DNA from 2 places in the Paenibacillus sp. 7516 genome. Region 1 is predicted to be linked to the other one. Evidence: riboswitches for the same ligand, from Rfam matches in the RefSeq annotation. Region 1 holds a riboswitch; the other holds the start of a gene.
The links. A riboswitch is a leader RNA that binds a small molecule or an ion and turns the genes downstream of it on or off. The one in region 1 is predicted to bind glycine.
Positions count from the first base shown of each region.

Region 1 (7,814 bases):
ATCGATGCAGCACATCGCGAAGGTAAATGGGTTGGTATGTGTGGAGAGATGGCGGGAGACGAAACAGCAATTCCATTGCTGCTTGGTCTCGGACTGGATGAGTTCAGCATGAGCGCAACATCCATCCTGCCAGCTCGTAGCCAGATCACCAAGCTGTCCCGTGCGGACATGCAGGAACTGGCTGCCAAAGCTCTGGACATGCAAACTGCTGAGCAAGTGGTTGAATTGGTTCAAAGCATCAAAGCGTAATTTTGCGAGGGTTTTCCTTCGGATTTTAAGGTCTTTTCTTTTTCCGATAAAATGGGCTGCAGGAATGCAGCGATATTGCCGGTATCTGCGAACAGCGGATGCCGGCTTTTTTTGCGGGCTAGTTTAGGATCATATGGAATGAGAAAGAGAGCGTTGGCGCGTAGAAGGCAGGGATCATCTGCAAATAAAAAACGGCTTCAGCTGACGTTAAAACATCAGCTGGAGCCGTTTAGTTGAATGGCTGGGTATCAACTGCACGCGCAGTTCAATACGGGTTTACGTGCTGCTGTGGTCTCATCCAGACGGGTAACCGGCGTGCCATAGGGTGCATTGAGTACCAGTTCCGGTGTCTCTTCAGCTTCCTTGGCAATGCGAATCATCGTATCGATAAAACCATCCAGCGTTTCTTTGCTCTCTGTTTCTGTTGGTTCAATCATGATACATTCCTCTACGTTGAGCGGGAAGTAGACGGTTGGCGGATGATACCCGAAATCAAGCAGTCGTTTGGCTACATCCAATGTTCTTACACCATATTGCTTCAGGCCCCGGCCAGACATGACAAATTCATGTTTACATACGCCTGGGTATGGAATTTCGTAATAAGGTGCAAGACGTGCCATCATATAGTTTGCATTGAGTACGGCACATTCGGATACCCGGCGCAAGCCTTCAGGTCCATACGTACGAATGTAGGCATAGGCGCGTACTAAGATACCGAAGTTGCCGTAATACGCTTTGACCCGACCAATCGATTGATCTCCTTCCCGATCCAGGGCGTATTGTCCCTGATCGTTCTTAATCACCATCGGTTTCGGAAGGAACGGAATCAGACGATTTTTTACGCCGACGGGTCCCGCACCAGGACCACCTCCGCCGTGCGGAGTACTCATCGTTTTGTGCAAGTTCAGATGCACGACATCGAAGCCCATGTCCCCAGGACGGGTGATACCCATAATGGCATTGGAGTTGGCTCCGTCATAATAGAGAAGCCCACCGGCTTGATGCACGATGGAGGCAATCTCCTGAATGTCCTTTTCAAACAATCCCAGGGTGTTTGGGTTGGTCAGCATCAAGGCTGCAGTATCGGAACCTACGGCTGCACGCAGTGCATCCAGATCGACCAGACCGTCCGCCCGGGATGGAATGGTTACCGTCTCGAAGCCAGCCACGGTTGCACTTGCCGGGTTGGTGCCGTGTGAAGAATCCGGGACAATGACTTTGGTCCGCTGTTCACCACGACCTTCGTGATAGGCACGAATCATCATGAGTCCGGTCCATTCACCATGTGCACCAGCAGCTGGTTGCAGGGTCACCGCGTCCATGCCAGTCAGACCTGCAAGGTCGTTTTGCAACGTATACAGAAGTTCAAGTGCACCTTGAATACTGGATTCAGGCTGATATGGATGGATCTTGGCAAATCCATTGTAGCGAGCTACATCTTCGTTAATCTTCGGATTGTACTTCATTGTACAAGAGCCAAGTGGATAGAATCCGTTATCTACCCCGAAGTTCCGGCGAGAAAGGGCAGTATAGTGACGGATGACATCCACTTCAAATACCTCAGGCAGTGCAGCTGCTTCCGAACGCAGCATTTCCCGGGGAATCAAGCTCGCGGGATCTTGACGCGGAACATCACATTCAGGCAGGGAATAAGCGACACGCCCCGGGCTGCTCAATTCAAAGATCAGCGACTGCTCTGGAGCAGGCGATGCTGCCTGTGTCATTTGTTGCGTGCTGGTTTCGGCTTGGGAAGGAGCTGCCGTTTCCGGCTGTCCTTGGATGGTTGTCATTTCCTGAGTCACAGCGATCCCTCCAATACACGTACGAATTCGTCAATCTCTTCCTTACTGCGCCGTTCCGTAACAGCGACCAGCATATGTCCGGCAAGCTCCGGGTAATCCCGACCAAGTTCATATCCACCGATGAAACCGGCATCCAGCAGCTTCAACTGAAGGGCATTAACGTCTGTCCCTTCGGGCAGCTGGATGACAAACTCATTGAATGTGGGTGCATTAAAGGTCAGGCTGACCCCAGGAATTGCTGTCAATGCTTGAAGAGCATAATGACTCTTTTGCAAATTCAGATCAGCCACATCAATCATGCCCTGTCTTCCCATAGTAGACATATACACCGAAGCGCTTAGGGCAAGCAGTGCCTGATTGGAACAAATATTGGATGTCGCCTTTTCGCGGCGGATATGCTGTTCACGCGCTTGGAGCGTCAGTACAAAACCGCGTTTGCCGTTGCGATCCGTTGTTTGGCCAACGATCCGGCCGGGAATCCGGCGCATATGCGCCTGGGATACAGCGAAATATCCACATGTCGGACCACCGAGCGAAGCGGAGATGCCAAGGGGCTGTGCATCACCGACAACGATGTCGGCACCCAGCTTGCCTGGAGCTTCGAGCATACCAAGCGCCAGCGGGTTTGCGCTGACCACGAGCAGACTCTTGTGCGCATGCGCGAAGTCTGCAGCCTGTTTTACATTTTCCACGGCACCGAAGAAGTTCGGGCTCTGGATCATGACGGCTGCGGTATCATCCGATACGGCGGCTTGAAGGGCATCCCAGTCGGTCACCCCGTTCTGATAACCAATCTCGACAATCTCCAAATTCAGACCGTGGGCATAAGCCTTCAATACCTGACGGGCTTCGGGATGAACCGTACGGGAGACGATCAGCTGTTTGCGGCGAGTTGCCGCTGCGGCCAGATTCCCTGCTTCTGCAAATGCGGTCGCGCCATCATACATGCTCGCATTGGCTACAGCCATGCCAGTCAGTTCACAGATATACGATTGGAATTCGAAGATCGCCTGGAGCTCGCCCTGACTGATTTCGGGCTGATATGGCGTATAGGCGGTATAGAACTCGGAACGGGAAATGACATGATTAATAACGGAAGGGATGTGATGATCGTATATGCCTGCGCCCAGGAAACTGGCGTGTGTCTCAAAATTGGCATTCGCGCCGGCTTGCTTGGACATATGACGCGTCAGTGCGTATTCATCCAGTTTGGAGGAGACAGGCAGCTCGCCTTGATAACGAATCGCCTGCGGAATGTCCTGGAACAGATCTTCAATCGTGTCCACACCGATGGTCGCGAGCATGGCGCTCTGATCCTGTTCAGTCATGGGAATATAGCGGTGCTTGCTCATGCTTGCTCAGCTCCTTGGGTAGGTGTCTTTGACGTACGTGTCCGTTTATGAAAAGGGGTCTTCACAACTTCGGCTTTCAGCTTTTTGCCACGAATCTCAATCTCGAGCGGGGTGCCGAGTGCAGCATATTGGCTGTTAATCAGGGCGAGCCCCAGATTGCGCTTCAGCGTAGGGGACTGTGTACCGGTTGTTACTTCCCCGATCTGCACGCCTTCGGCGTAAATGGGATAGTGGGGACGTGGAATCCCGCGTTCCAGTACTTCAATGCCGACCAGCTTGCGGGCAGGTCCATCATTCTTTTGCTGCAATAGCGCTTCGTGTCCGATAAAAGGTCCGGCATTCAGCTTCACAAACATGCCAACGCCAGCTTCCAGTGGTGAAATGGTCGGCGACAGTTCCTGTCCGTAGAGGGGCAGCTTCGCTTCAAATCGAAGTGTATCCCGTGCACCAAGTCCAGCCGGTACCAGTCCCTGATCAGCGCCAGCCTCCATCAATCCGTTCCAGACCGCAGCGGCCTGATCTGCCTGTACGTATAGCTCGAAGCCGTCTTCTCCGGTATAACCGGTGCGGGACAGCAGCAGTTTTACACCACAGACCTCAGCGTTCTGTACAAAACGAAAAGGCTCGATTATGGATACGTCGGTATCTGTAACCTTTCCGATGATGTCTGCAGCAAGCGGACCCTGCAGGGCCAGGAGACCTGTTTCCACGGAGTCATTCGTCATGCTCACTCCAGGAACCATATGCTCTTGCAGCCATGCCCAATCCTTATCGATATTGGAGGCATTCACAACAAGCATATAATGCTGATCTTCCAGCTTGTATACGAGCAGATCGTCCACTACGCCACCGTCCGGGTAACACATTAACGTGTATTGTGCCTGGCCGGGAACCAGTGTGGTCACGTCGTTAGTCGTCAGTTTCTGCAAAAATGCTTCGGCCTGTTCACCCTGCACCGTGAATTCACCCATGTGGGATACATCGAACAGTCCAGCCCGTTCCCGCACCGCTTCATGTTCCTTCTGAATCCCGCTGAATTGCACCGGAAGCTCCCAGCCTCCAAAATCGATGCACCGTACACCTTCATATTGCTGATAAAGTGGATAGAGTGGAGTTCTAAGCAAATCGGACATCAAATCACCTCGTTATGGCCGCTACCGGGCCGAGTGTATAACATGAATGATGCATTCTTTTCTTGGATAAGTATGGTTAAGGCTGCTGATGACAGCGTCGGCTCGATCCTGAGTTTCGTTTTTTTGGGAAAAAGGAAAAGGACAGGCCAAAGAACCGGCATGCCAGAAGCACGCTGTATTCTTAGGCTCTGTCCTTGGTACCTGAGAGTTACCCCGCCAATAGGTTGCAGCAGGTTTCCCCTTGGGTGATCAAAACGCCCATACCGGGCGAATAGATGCTCTCCAGAGTTGCGTCCCGTAAAAGTCCTTTTGCCTGAGAGATTCACCTCCCGCTTGTCGGGTGGTTTACTCCTTCGGCGTTACCGCATGCATCCAAGAGTTGGACGTCACGGGTAATCTCTCCCTTTACATTCATCCGCGGGTGATGCACACAACGATTAACATTTACTCTCTCATTAAAACGTGAATCCACTCTCGATGTCAAGAACGATATCACAGAAATCAATAAAAAACCGAATGATATTTAGCGATCTAGATATATTGTTCGTGTATATAAAAAGAGTACGCTTACTATTCTAATATTACCCATTATATGTAGAGTGAGGGTGTTTGCGTTACAGGCTCTAATCATCAAAAATCAAATAATTTGTGAGGTATCTTGACATTTCAATCAAAAATATCTTACGCTATGTTCTGGGAAAAAGGGTTGGCCGAAGGACGCATGCACTCATTAATGAAAAGCGAGGCGGATATCGATGAGCGAATTGAAAAGTGATTTCCTGTACAGTGAAGAGCATGAGTGGGTGCAAACCGTAGGGGAGGATACTGTACGGATTGGCATTACCGAGTTCGCGCAGCATCAGCTGGGGGACATTGTGTTTGTTGAATTGCCTGACCTTGAATCAGATGTAAAAGCGGAAGACAGCATTGGTACGATTGAATCCGTGAAGACGGTTTCGGATTTGTTTTCTCCGGTAAGTGGTTCCATTATTGCCGTGAATGAAGCGCTGCAGGATGCACCTGAACTCGTCAACAGTTCGCCTTACGAAGAAGGCTGGATGATCGAGATTCGTGTTGAAGGTGATCTGACAGCAGCGTTGTCTAAACTGATGAATGCTGACGCATACCGTAAGCACACCGAAGAGTAAAATCTGTTTGCACTAAATAACCTTTATTATTCTATGGTTTTTTTCATAATATGGACGTTCGTGCACGTCTTCAGAGCCTGTGTGAGCCTTGGTGCTCATGCAGGCTTTTTGTGTTCTCAAGGACAGGCTTGTTGCCATTTGAGGCACTTAAACAGGATGGAATAAGGCTGAATCGCACAAGCTATATTATAGAATTCAACACCGTAAATGATATAAGGCACATACGAAAAAAGCCAAGTATATCAATGGTTAGAACCCTCTCATCACCATAAAAACGATTACATAAACACAATGTTGTCATCAATGATCATGACGAAAGTACGCTTTCATTTCGTTGAACCGGAGACCAATCTGGCTTAGGATAACAGCAGGGGAGAAATGATACCCCTTTCATAAATGATAACTACTTGATCCGAGGAGGATAATACAATGAGTAACTTGGACCAAACGTCCAATTCCAAAGGCGGTCTCCGGGTAGGTGTTCAGCGTTTTGGCCGATTCCTAAGCGGCATGGTTATGCCAAATATGGGTGCGTTTATTGCATGGGGATTAATTACGGCGCTCTTTATTGAAAAGGGCTGGTTCCCTAACGCGGATCTGGCACTGTTGGTAGATCCGATGATCAAATATTTGCTGCCACTGCTTATTGGATACACTGGAGGTACTATGGTGCACCGCCAGCGTGGTGGTGTAGTTGGTGCCATCATGACTATAGGGGTTATCGTCGGTAGTGACATTCCGATGTTCCTGGGTGCCATGATTGCCGGACCTCTGGCCGCATGGATTATTAAAAAGTTCGATAAAGCCGTTGAAGGCAAGATCAAAGCAGGATTCGAGATGCTGGTTAACAACTTCTCCGCCGGTATTATCGGTGGTATCCTGGCGATCATTGCACTGCTGGGCATCGGACCTGCTGTTGAAGGGATCAGCACTGTATTGTCTGCTGGTGTACAGGGGCTGATGAATCTGGGATTGCTCCCACTCGTCAACCTGATCATTGAACCAGGGAAGGTATTGTTCCTGAACAATGCAATCAACCACGGCATTCTAACACCGATTGCAACAGATCAAGCGAGAGAATTGGGTCAATCCGTATTATATATGCTTGAATCGAACCCCGGTCCCGGACTTGGTATCCTGCTGGCTTACTGCTTCTTCGGTCGTGGAACAGCAAGATCTTCTGCACCGGGTGCCGTTATCATCCATTTCTTCGGGGGGATTCACGAAATTTATTTCCCTTACATTCTGATGAGACCAATTCTGATTCTTGCGGCAATCGCAGGTGGCGTGGCAGGTACAGCAACCTTCATGCTTACCGGAGCCGGACTGGTTTCAGCGCCTTCACCGGGTAGTATCATTGCATATTCTCTGTTAACGCCAAAAGGTGGATATCTGGCGATGCTCGCCGGGGTGGCTGTGGCCGCTATCGTATCCTTCCTGGTTGCAGCACTGCTGCTGAAAACAGGTAAGCAAAAAGAAGAAGATCTGGAGTCTGCAGCGAATCGCATGAAAGACATGAAGAGCCAAGGCAATACAGCGAATGCTGCTATTACAGCAGATAATCGTGAAGCAGACAGAGCCGCGGATTTGGCTTCTTCAACTGTGAAAGCAAAAACCGATGTAAAGAAAATCGTCTTCTCCTGTGATGCAGGCATGGGTTCAAGTGCCATGGGGGCTTCCATTCTTCGCAAAAAGATGAAAGCTGAAGGGATTGACGTTGCGGTAACCAACACGGCAATCAGTGATATCCCGCAGGACGCAGACGTTGTTATTACGCAGAAGACATTGACGGACCGTGCCCGCAGCGTGGCACCGAACGCAGAACATATATCCATCGACAACTTCCTAAAAAGCCCGGAATACGATACGCTCGTTGAACGCCTGAAATAACAGGTTGCGATCGTTTTCCCTGAGCCGGAGGCTTGAGATATGAGTATTACGAAAAGACAGCGTGAAATTGTGGAGTTTCTGTTGGAACATCCGCAGGAAGTAACCGCCGGCGACATTGCAATTGCGGTCAAAGTCAGTACACGAACCGTCCATCGGGAGCTGCAGATGATTGAGAAGTGGCTTGAACCCTTTGGCATGAAATTGGAAAAAAAATCAGGAACCGGAGTCCGTATAGACCCT
Region 1 is NZ_NPBI01000020.1:59,797-67,610, forward strand. It holds gene ptsP (phosphoenolpyruvate--protein phosphotransferase) at 1-249, shown strand, start outside; gene gcvPB (aminomethyl-transferring glycine dehydrogenase subunit GcvPB) at 498-1,973, opposite strand; gene gcvPA (aminomethyl-transferring glycine dehydrogenase subunit GcvPA) at 2,048-3,403, opposite strand; gene gcvT (glycine cleavage system aminomethyltransferase GcvT) at 3,400-4,536, opposite strand; glycine riboswitch at 4,723-4,824, opposite strand; glycine riboswitch at 4,828-4,951, opposite strand; gene gcvH (glycine cleavage system protein GcvH) at 5,292-5,684, shown strand; gene CHI14_RS16240 (PTS mannitol transporter subunit IIBC) at 6,114-7,574, shown strand; gene CHI14_RS16245 (BglG family transcription antiterminator) at 7,614-7,814, shown strand, end outside.

Region 2 (7,814 bases), on a different contig from region 1:
TGAGAACGAGGAATGGACGAAGGAGAAGCTTCAGGATTGGGCGAAGGATCTGAAGCTTCCTAATCAGCCTTAATTTTGAATGGTAGGAGAGTGTGAGTCACGCAATGGATTACACAGAGGTTAACAACGGAGAACTGCGACGTCTCCACCCCAAAGCGAAACAAGCTACAGCCCTGACGGCCCTTATGGTCAATGGGCTGTTGACTCTTTTGGCCGCTGGATATCTGATGATCGCATGGGTTAGAGACTGGGTGCTGTGGCCGGGCTGGATCGGCTTAGGGCTTTTTATTATTTCACTGGTCTGGTACACATGGATTCTGCCCGGCTTGCGGCACCGACACTTTAGTTTTCGGGTGGCTGAGGATGAAGTGGAGATCCATTCCGGCTGGTTATGGCATACGGATACGATTGTGCCGATGACGCGTGTACAGCAGGTGGAACTGGAGAGCGGTCCGCTGCTGCGAAAGTATGGACTTGCCAAGGTCAGCATCGTTACTGCCGCAGCCACACTCCATATCGCAGGACTGGAAAGAGAGGAAGCAGAGCAATTGAAGCGCAGTATCGGACATCTGGCGAAGGTGGAAGATCCCGATGAATGAACCAAAGCATCTACATAAGCTGTACATGTTATTTCCCTTTTTTAGCGTAATGAAGTCCATCATTCCCATCCTCGTTCTACTCATCATCAAAGGCGTGAACTGGAGCAAATTTCCCTGGTATGGTTATGCTGCTGCCATTGTTCTATTTACGCTTCCGTTTATTCTGTATGGGTGGTTTAAATGGCGTAAATTCAGCTACACGCTTCAGGATGATCGGATTATGCTGCGTCAGGGCATCTTTGTCCGGGAGGAGAAATCGATCTATTTCAGCCGTATTCACTCCATCCAGACACAGCAGCCTTTGATTCAGCGCTTGCTCCGGCTGGCACAGCTCAAGATTGAGACGCCGGGCGGCAGCAAAGAGGCCGATGGTGTATTGCCCGCTCTCGCAGTTGCGGAGGCCGAGCGGATAGAGCAATGGTTATATCAGAAGCGGAATGAGGCTGTGAAGAAAGCGGAAGCACCTCTCTCAGCTGAACATGCTGAAGATCTTAACTCAGATGAAGAGGGGGAATCTCCTGAGCAAAAGGAGAAGCACATCCAGGCATCCGCTCCGCTTATGCAGCCAGAACGGGAGGTTTTGCTTCGGCTGTCAGCCGGAAGACTGTTTGCCGGAGCGCTGACCACGATGAATCTGCCGCTCGTCGTCGTATTCGGAACTGGGGTTTATTCCTTCGCAGATGACCTGCTCCCTGCGCATTTCTACAGCAGCTTGGTTGAGCGGGCTGGACAGCTGCCAGCGATCTGGTGGCTCGGACTAGTTCCTGTCATGTTTTTGCTGGCCTGGATCTTGTCTGCTGTCCTGTTCACGATAAAGTATGCCGGATTCACGGTCGAGCAGGAAGGCGGTAATATTACGATTGTTTCCGGATTGCTCGACCGAAAGAAGCATGTGTTCTCACCAGGGAAGGTCCAGGCGGTGGAGATCAGGGAGGGACTGCTGCGACAGCCGTTTGGTTATGCCGAGGTGGAGATTTTTGTTTTGACTTCAGAGATGGAGAAAAAAATGATGCTTCATCCGCTGCTGCCGCTCCGCGATGTCAATGAGCTGCTTGCCCGAATTGTACCGCAATTCGTCATGCAGCCACCCGCTAACAGACCCCCGGACCGAGCTCGCTGGTTATTCTTGCGCTGGAAACTGCTTGGTGCAGCCCTGCTGGGAACAGCGGGGACGGTGTTTCTGGGCCCGATGGGTGCATTTCTATTTCTCCTTATTCCCTTATGTGCCGTTTGGGGATACGGGTGCTTCAAGGATGAAGGGCTGAGTATTCAGGGCAAGCTGCTAACCATTCGCCACCGGGCCATCTCCCGCAGAACAGCGCTGATGCGCCGGCCTCATGTGGTCACAGTAGATACAGTTGCTACCCGAAGACAGCGAAGCAAGTCCTTGTTATCCGTTCGGGCGAGGCTGATGGTAAATCGGAGCGGCTTCAAAGCCATATTCCTGGAATATGGCCAGGCTAATGCCGTAAAAGAATGGTTTCGGCAGGCTTCGGATTTGGCCCAAAAATGATATAGAAAGCATCTTAGATTAAAACGACTTGAGACTGCCAGATTAAGGGCAGTCTTTTTTGTACGGGAAGTCTTGCACAACATGATGATCGACGCAGGCATTGTCCATTTTTTTACTGCGAAAAAGGATCAAATAGGAGATAATACAATTATTGGGTTTTAAATCAGTGCATTGAATGATTTAAGGAATGAATCCGGGAGGGATATAATGGATGAGTAATGATCGTGATCAGGGGAAAGGGAAGGGCGCCGAGTCAGGTGGATGGAAACATGCCGGCTTGCTGCTGGGCGGAGTAGGCATATCCAATCTGGGGGATTTTATCTACATTGTGGCCATTAATTTGATGGTGCTTAACATGACACAGTCCCCGGCGGCAGTCGCAGGCTTGTGGATTATCTCGCCGATTGCCTCGGTATGCACCAAGTTCTGGTCAGGCAGTCTGATTGACCGCTACGACCAGCGGCAGCTGATGATTGGGGCGGATGTGGTGAGAGCTGTGCTCGTGGCATTGCTTCCGCTGATGCCCAGTCTATGGATGATGTACGGCATCATGTTTCTTGTCAGCATGTCGTCATCCATATTCGTACCTTCTTCGCAGGTGTACATCACCCGTCTGGTTCCTGCAGAGCGGCGCAAGCGATTCAATTCCCTGCAGGCGATGATCAGCTCAGGTGCTTTTATTACCGGTCCGGCCATAGCCGGAGTCATGTTAATCTATCTGTCTCCTGTAGCGGCGATCTATGCCAATGCAGCTTCCTTTGTTGTGTCGGTGCTCGTCCTGATGTTTCTGCCAAGGCTGGGCACTGGAGAGCAGAGCGGCGGTAGGACAAGGCTGACCCCTCGCCTGATCGCCCAGGATTGGCGGGCCGTAATGCAATTCAGTCGCCAAGCAGGATATGTGGTAGGTATCTATGCCTTATTCCAGATTATTCTTGTTATTGGTATGTCGCTGGATGCACAGGAAGTGGTGTTTATCCGTCAAGTCATGAACCTGTCTGAGTCACAGTATGGTGCGTTGATGAGTGTTACTGGAGCTGGATACATGGCGGGTTCTCTGCTGGTGTGGTTGTTCGCCAAACACTTGTCCATACGTCACATGATGGGCGGGGGCGTGCTCTTAGTTGCGCTTGGCTATTTCCTGTTCGCTCGTTCGTTTTCGTTCGAGCTTGCCGCATTCGCCTTTATTCTGCTTGGGTTGTGTTCGGCGCCGGCAAACACGGGACTGGTCACCTTTTATCAGAATAATATACCGGTAGACTTGATGGGGCGAATGAGCAGCGTACTTGGACTCATGCTGAGTGCATTGCAGGTCATTTCGATTTTGGTCATGGGTGTAGTTGCCGAAATGATCTCTCTTCGAACCGTATATACGGTCGTTTCGGCAGTTCTGATGCTGGGTTCCCTCCTGTTATGGCTTACGAGCTGGCTTCCTTCAAGACAGTCATATTATAAGGATCACAGCTCATCATCAAAATCAAAATCTCTCCACAGCTAGTCTATAGCCTATTGAAAACTGAACGATTCTGTGGAAAGCTGCATATAATATTAGAGGAATTTTACCAAGATGATAATGATGCGTTACTTTTGTTGACATTACGTGTGTTGCATATTAATCTGTTATATGAATGATCAATCTCATAAGGACAACGTTTGATATGTGTTCAAGCGAATATATACGATACAGCGGATGAGAACGAGCGGGAGAGACCTGGGCAGGCCATTGGTTTCAGTAGGCTGCCAGGCACCGAAGGAGCAAGCCGCTGCGCACCCGGCGCAGGTGGTTAATCTCTCAGGTAAAAGTACCATCGTTGGACGCAACTCTGGAGAGTGCGCGAATGCGCCACCCAAGGGGTATATGATGAGTAGGGTACCCCTTGGGGCGGCCTCTGATCATGAAACTCTCAGGTAACGAGGACAGAGAGAGGGCCTAAGGCCTTCTACTGTCCTTTTTTGATGTCATCATTCAGTAATTAAGGAACATTATGGTGCATGTCTGGATGGATATGACGATATGGAGGGGTGCAGGATGCGATTTAAAGATGTTTTTTCAATTATTGGTCCGTCGATGACGGGCCCTTCAAGTTCACATACAGCTGGGGCAGCGAGACTGGGGAGAATTGCAAGGCAGTGGCTGGGGTGTACGCCTGAACGTGCCAGGCTGACACTGTACGGCTCATTTGCCGATACGTATCAAGGTCACGGTACGGATCTGGCGTTAATTGGTGGTTTGCTTGACTATGTCACGGATGATCCACGTATACCAGACGCCGAGGCGTATGCCGAACAAGCGGGTATGAAGGTTGAGTTCTATACAAGTGGACTGCCTGCTCCGCATCCGAATACGGTCAAAATTGAGTTGTGGCATGGTGAGCGTCAATGTTCACTCGTTGGTGCTTCGATTGGCGGCGGCAGTGTGTCGGTGCATGCGCTTAATGATTTCCGGGTACAGATCAGCGGGGAATTCCCCACACTCGTTCTGCGTCATGCGGACAAGGCAGGGGTGCTTGCTTCCGTGACGTCTACGATCAGCTCCTCAGGGGTTAACATCGGGTATATGCAGGTAGACCGGAAAGCCCGGGATGGCGAAGCGCTAACAGCGATGGAAATGGACGGAGCACCAAGTGCCGAGATGTTGGAACGCTTGCGTTCACTGGATCATGTGCTGGATATTCGCGTCATTGATTTGAAGAGAGGGGTTGATTCGGATGCGGTTTAAGCACTTGCATGAGCTGAATACGATCTGTACGGCTGAATCCAAAACCATTGCGCGGCTAATGATCGAGGAGCAGGTTCAGGAGACGAATACGCCGGAAGCAGACGTTGTGCGGCAGATGTCGGAATATTATCAGGTGATGAAAGAGGCTGTACAGAAAGGACTGACGGAGGACACCACTTCGCGCAGTGGCTTGACTGGCGGAGACGGCAAAAAGATGGCCCAATATATTCGCCAGGGCGAAACCTGCTCGGGTGACGCTTCCGCACTGGCAATGGCTTATGCCCTGTGTGTATCTGAAGTCAACGCATCGATGGGCCGGATTGTGGCTACACCGACGGCTGGTTCATGCGGGATTATCCCTGGTGTATTCATCAGCTCCCAGGAGCGATTCGGATGGAGTGATGAGCATCTGGTGAACGGCTTATTCTGTGCAGGTGCAATCGGATATGTTATTGCCAATAACTCGTTTATTTCAGGTGCAGAGGGTGGCTGTCAGGCAGAAGTCGGTTCGGCGATCGGCATGGCTGCCGGTGCAATGGTGGAGCTGCGCGGAGGGACGCCGGAGCAGGTTGTTCATGCCGTAGGTCTCGCGTTAAAAAATACACTGGGCCTCATCTGCGATCCGGTTGCAGGGCTTGTTGAAATTCCATGCATCGTCCGCAACGGACTCGGTGCGGTAACGGCACTGGCTGCGGCCGATATGGCGCTGGCCGGGGTAAGAAGTGCCATTCCATCGGACGAAGTCATTGACGTCATGCTGGAAGTGGGAAGTGCGATGCCGAGCAGGCACCGCGAGACAGCGCAGGGCGGGTTGGCCCAGACGCCAACAGGCCGGAAAATGATGGAGAAGCTGGCGAAACCCAAAGCGAAGCGTGCGGAACCTGAAGCAGAGTCCGAACCACAGAACACGAAGGATGACTCGAAAGAGCAGGCGTAGAACAAAGCCGATAGGATAGAATTTATTATACGGGACAAAACGGAGAAAAGCGTCCGCTGACCTTTACAGGTCATGCAGGACGCTTTTTTTATTTAAAGAGAAAAACGCTTCAGCCTAACTCCGGGCTTTACAGGAGAAAGCTCATGTAATCTACGAGGATGAAAAATAAATATTAAGTTTATTCCTGACCGATATCCGTACTTAACACGGCATAACCGTATGCAGGTAGTTCAACAGCGAGAACATCGCCGTCCCTGGCCGTGCGGTGGTTACCGTCCAACAATTCGGTCCATTCGCCCGCACCCGCCTCGAATTCAATGATCGCCGTTTCCTCCGAACGATTGAACAGAACGAGAATGCGTTCATCCTCACTTTGGCGTTCGAGAACAAGCTGGCTGCCCTCAGGACGGGCTTGCAGGAATCGGACGTGACCTTCTGCACGGAGAGCGGGATGGGCATGGCGAAGAGCGATGAGCTGCTGATAAAAGGTGAACAACTCACGGTCCTGCTTCGCCTCGTCCCACTCCATGCATTTCCGGCAGCCCGGATCTTGGTCGCCATCCAGCCCAATCTCGTCTCCGTAATAGATACACGGCGTGCCCAGATAAGTGAACTGGAACAATGCGGCCAGTTTCATCTTGCGCTGATCGCCTTCACACAGCGTCAGCAGTCTTGGCGTATCATGGCTGTCCAGCAGGTTGAACGCCACTTCGCTGGCTTGCAGCGGATAACGTGACAGCTGCCGTCCGATGGAATTCGCGAACGTCTCGGCATTCATTTTATTTTTGACAAAGAAACCATTCACGGCATCGGTAAACGGATAGTTCATGGCAGCGTCGAACTGATCGCCTTGCAGCCAGGCCGAGGATTCATTCCAGATTTCTCCGAGAATATACGCCTCTGGATTCGCAGCCTTGACCACCCGGCGGAAATCGCGCCAGAATGCATCATCCACTTCGTCTGCAACGTCCAGCCGCCAGCCGTCCATGCCCACTTCCTTGATCCAATACTCGGCTACCTTCAGCAGATAGTCCTTCACCTCTGGATTTTCCGTGTTCAGCTTCGGCATGTGAGGCTCGAATCCAAAGGTCTCATACGTAGGGATGCCATCCTTCACATCCAGAGGGAATTCATGAAAATGGAACCAATCCTTGTATTTGGACTTCTCCCCGTTCTCCTGTACGTCCACAAATGGGGCAAACGTCTTCCCGGAATGATTGAATACCGCATCGAGAAGCACCCGGATACCGCGTTCATGACACAGCTTGACCAAGCGTTTCACGGTGTCTGCATCACCAAAATGCCGATCTACCTGGAGGTAATCCTCGGTATCATATTTATGATTCGTAGTTGCTTCGAAGATGGGGGTAAAATAAATGGCATTAATGCCTAGCTCACTGAGGTAGTCCAGATGATCCATCACACCCTGGAGGTCACCTCCAAAGAAGTTGGATGGTGTAGGCTCGCCGCCCCATGGTTCAACATTCTCCGGATTCAGTTCCGGATTGCCATTGGCAAATCGCTCAGGGAAGATCTGATAGAAAACCGCATCCTTGACCCACTCAGGCGGCGTAAAGACCGCACCCTGGTGAATATAGGGGAACTGAAACATCTGCCCCGTATCGTCTGGTTCGTCTTCCTGGAAACCCGTTTCGGACATCCAGATCTGCTCGTCCCCACTTTTGAGCAAAAAGGAGTATTTCAGACGATGGTACGGAGGCTTTATTTCCCCTTCATAGTAGTCGAACATAGAGTCTGAGGTGAATTTGGTTAAAGAGATTTGCTTTTTGGTATTTTCCCATGCGTATTTGTCGCCAGTCATGGCGTATACCTCGGTGAGATCATTCTTTTTGGCACGCAGGCGCAGGCGAACAGTATCCTTATCGTAGGCATATGCCCAGTTCCGTTTGGGTTGATGATAGATGGCTTCCAGCAGCATGTTAAAATTCCTCCCGTCTATTCACTTCATATGTACATCATGGACATCAGGCATGGCATTTCTGTAGCTGAAGATTAAGGTATAATACTAATGAAAGTAACGATGTAATC
Region 2 is NZ_NPBI01000029.1:30,702-38,515, forward strand. It holds gene CHI14_RS23245 (LolA family protein) at 1-73, shown strand, start outside; gene CHI14_RS23250 (PH domain-containing protein) at 105-599, shown strand; gene CHI14_RS23255 (PH domain-containing protein) at 592-2,112, shown strand; gene CHI14_RS23260 (MFS transporter) at 2,324-3,607, shown strand; glycine riboswitch at 3,801-3,926, shown strand; glycine riboswitch at 3,931-4,032, shown strand; gene sdaAB (L-serine ammonia-lyase, iron-sulfur-dependent subunit beta) at 4,139-4,828, shown strand; gene sdaAA (L-serine ammonia-lyase, iron-sulfur-dependent, subunit alpha) at 4,818-5,765, shown strand; gene CHI14_RS23275 (alpha-glycosidase) at 5,944-7,704, opposite strand.
Region 2: another riboswitch for glycine. It lies ahead of sdaAB (L-serine ammonia-lyase, iron-sulfur-dependent subunit beta); the one in region 1 lies ahead of gcvT (glycine cleavage system aminomethyltransferase GcvT).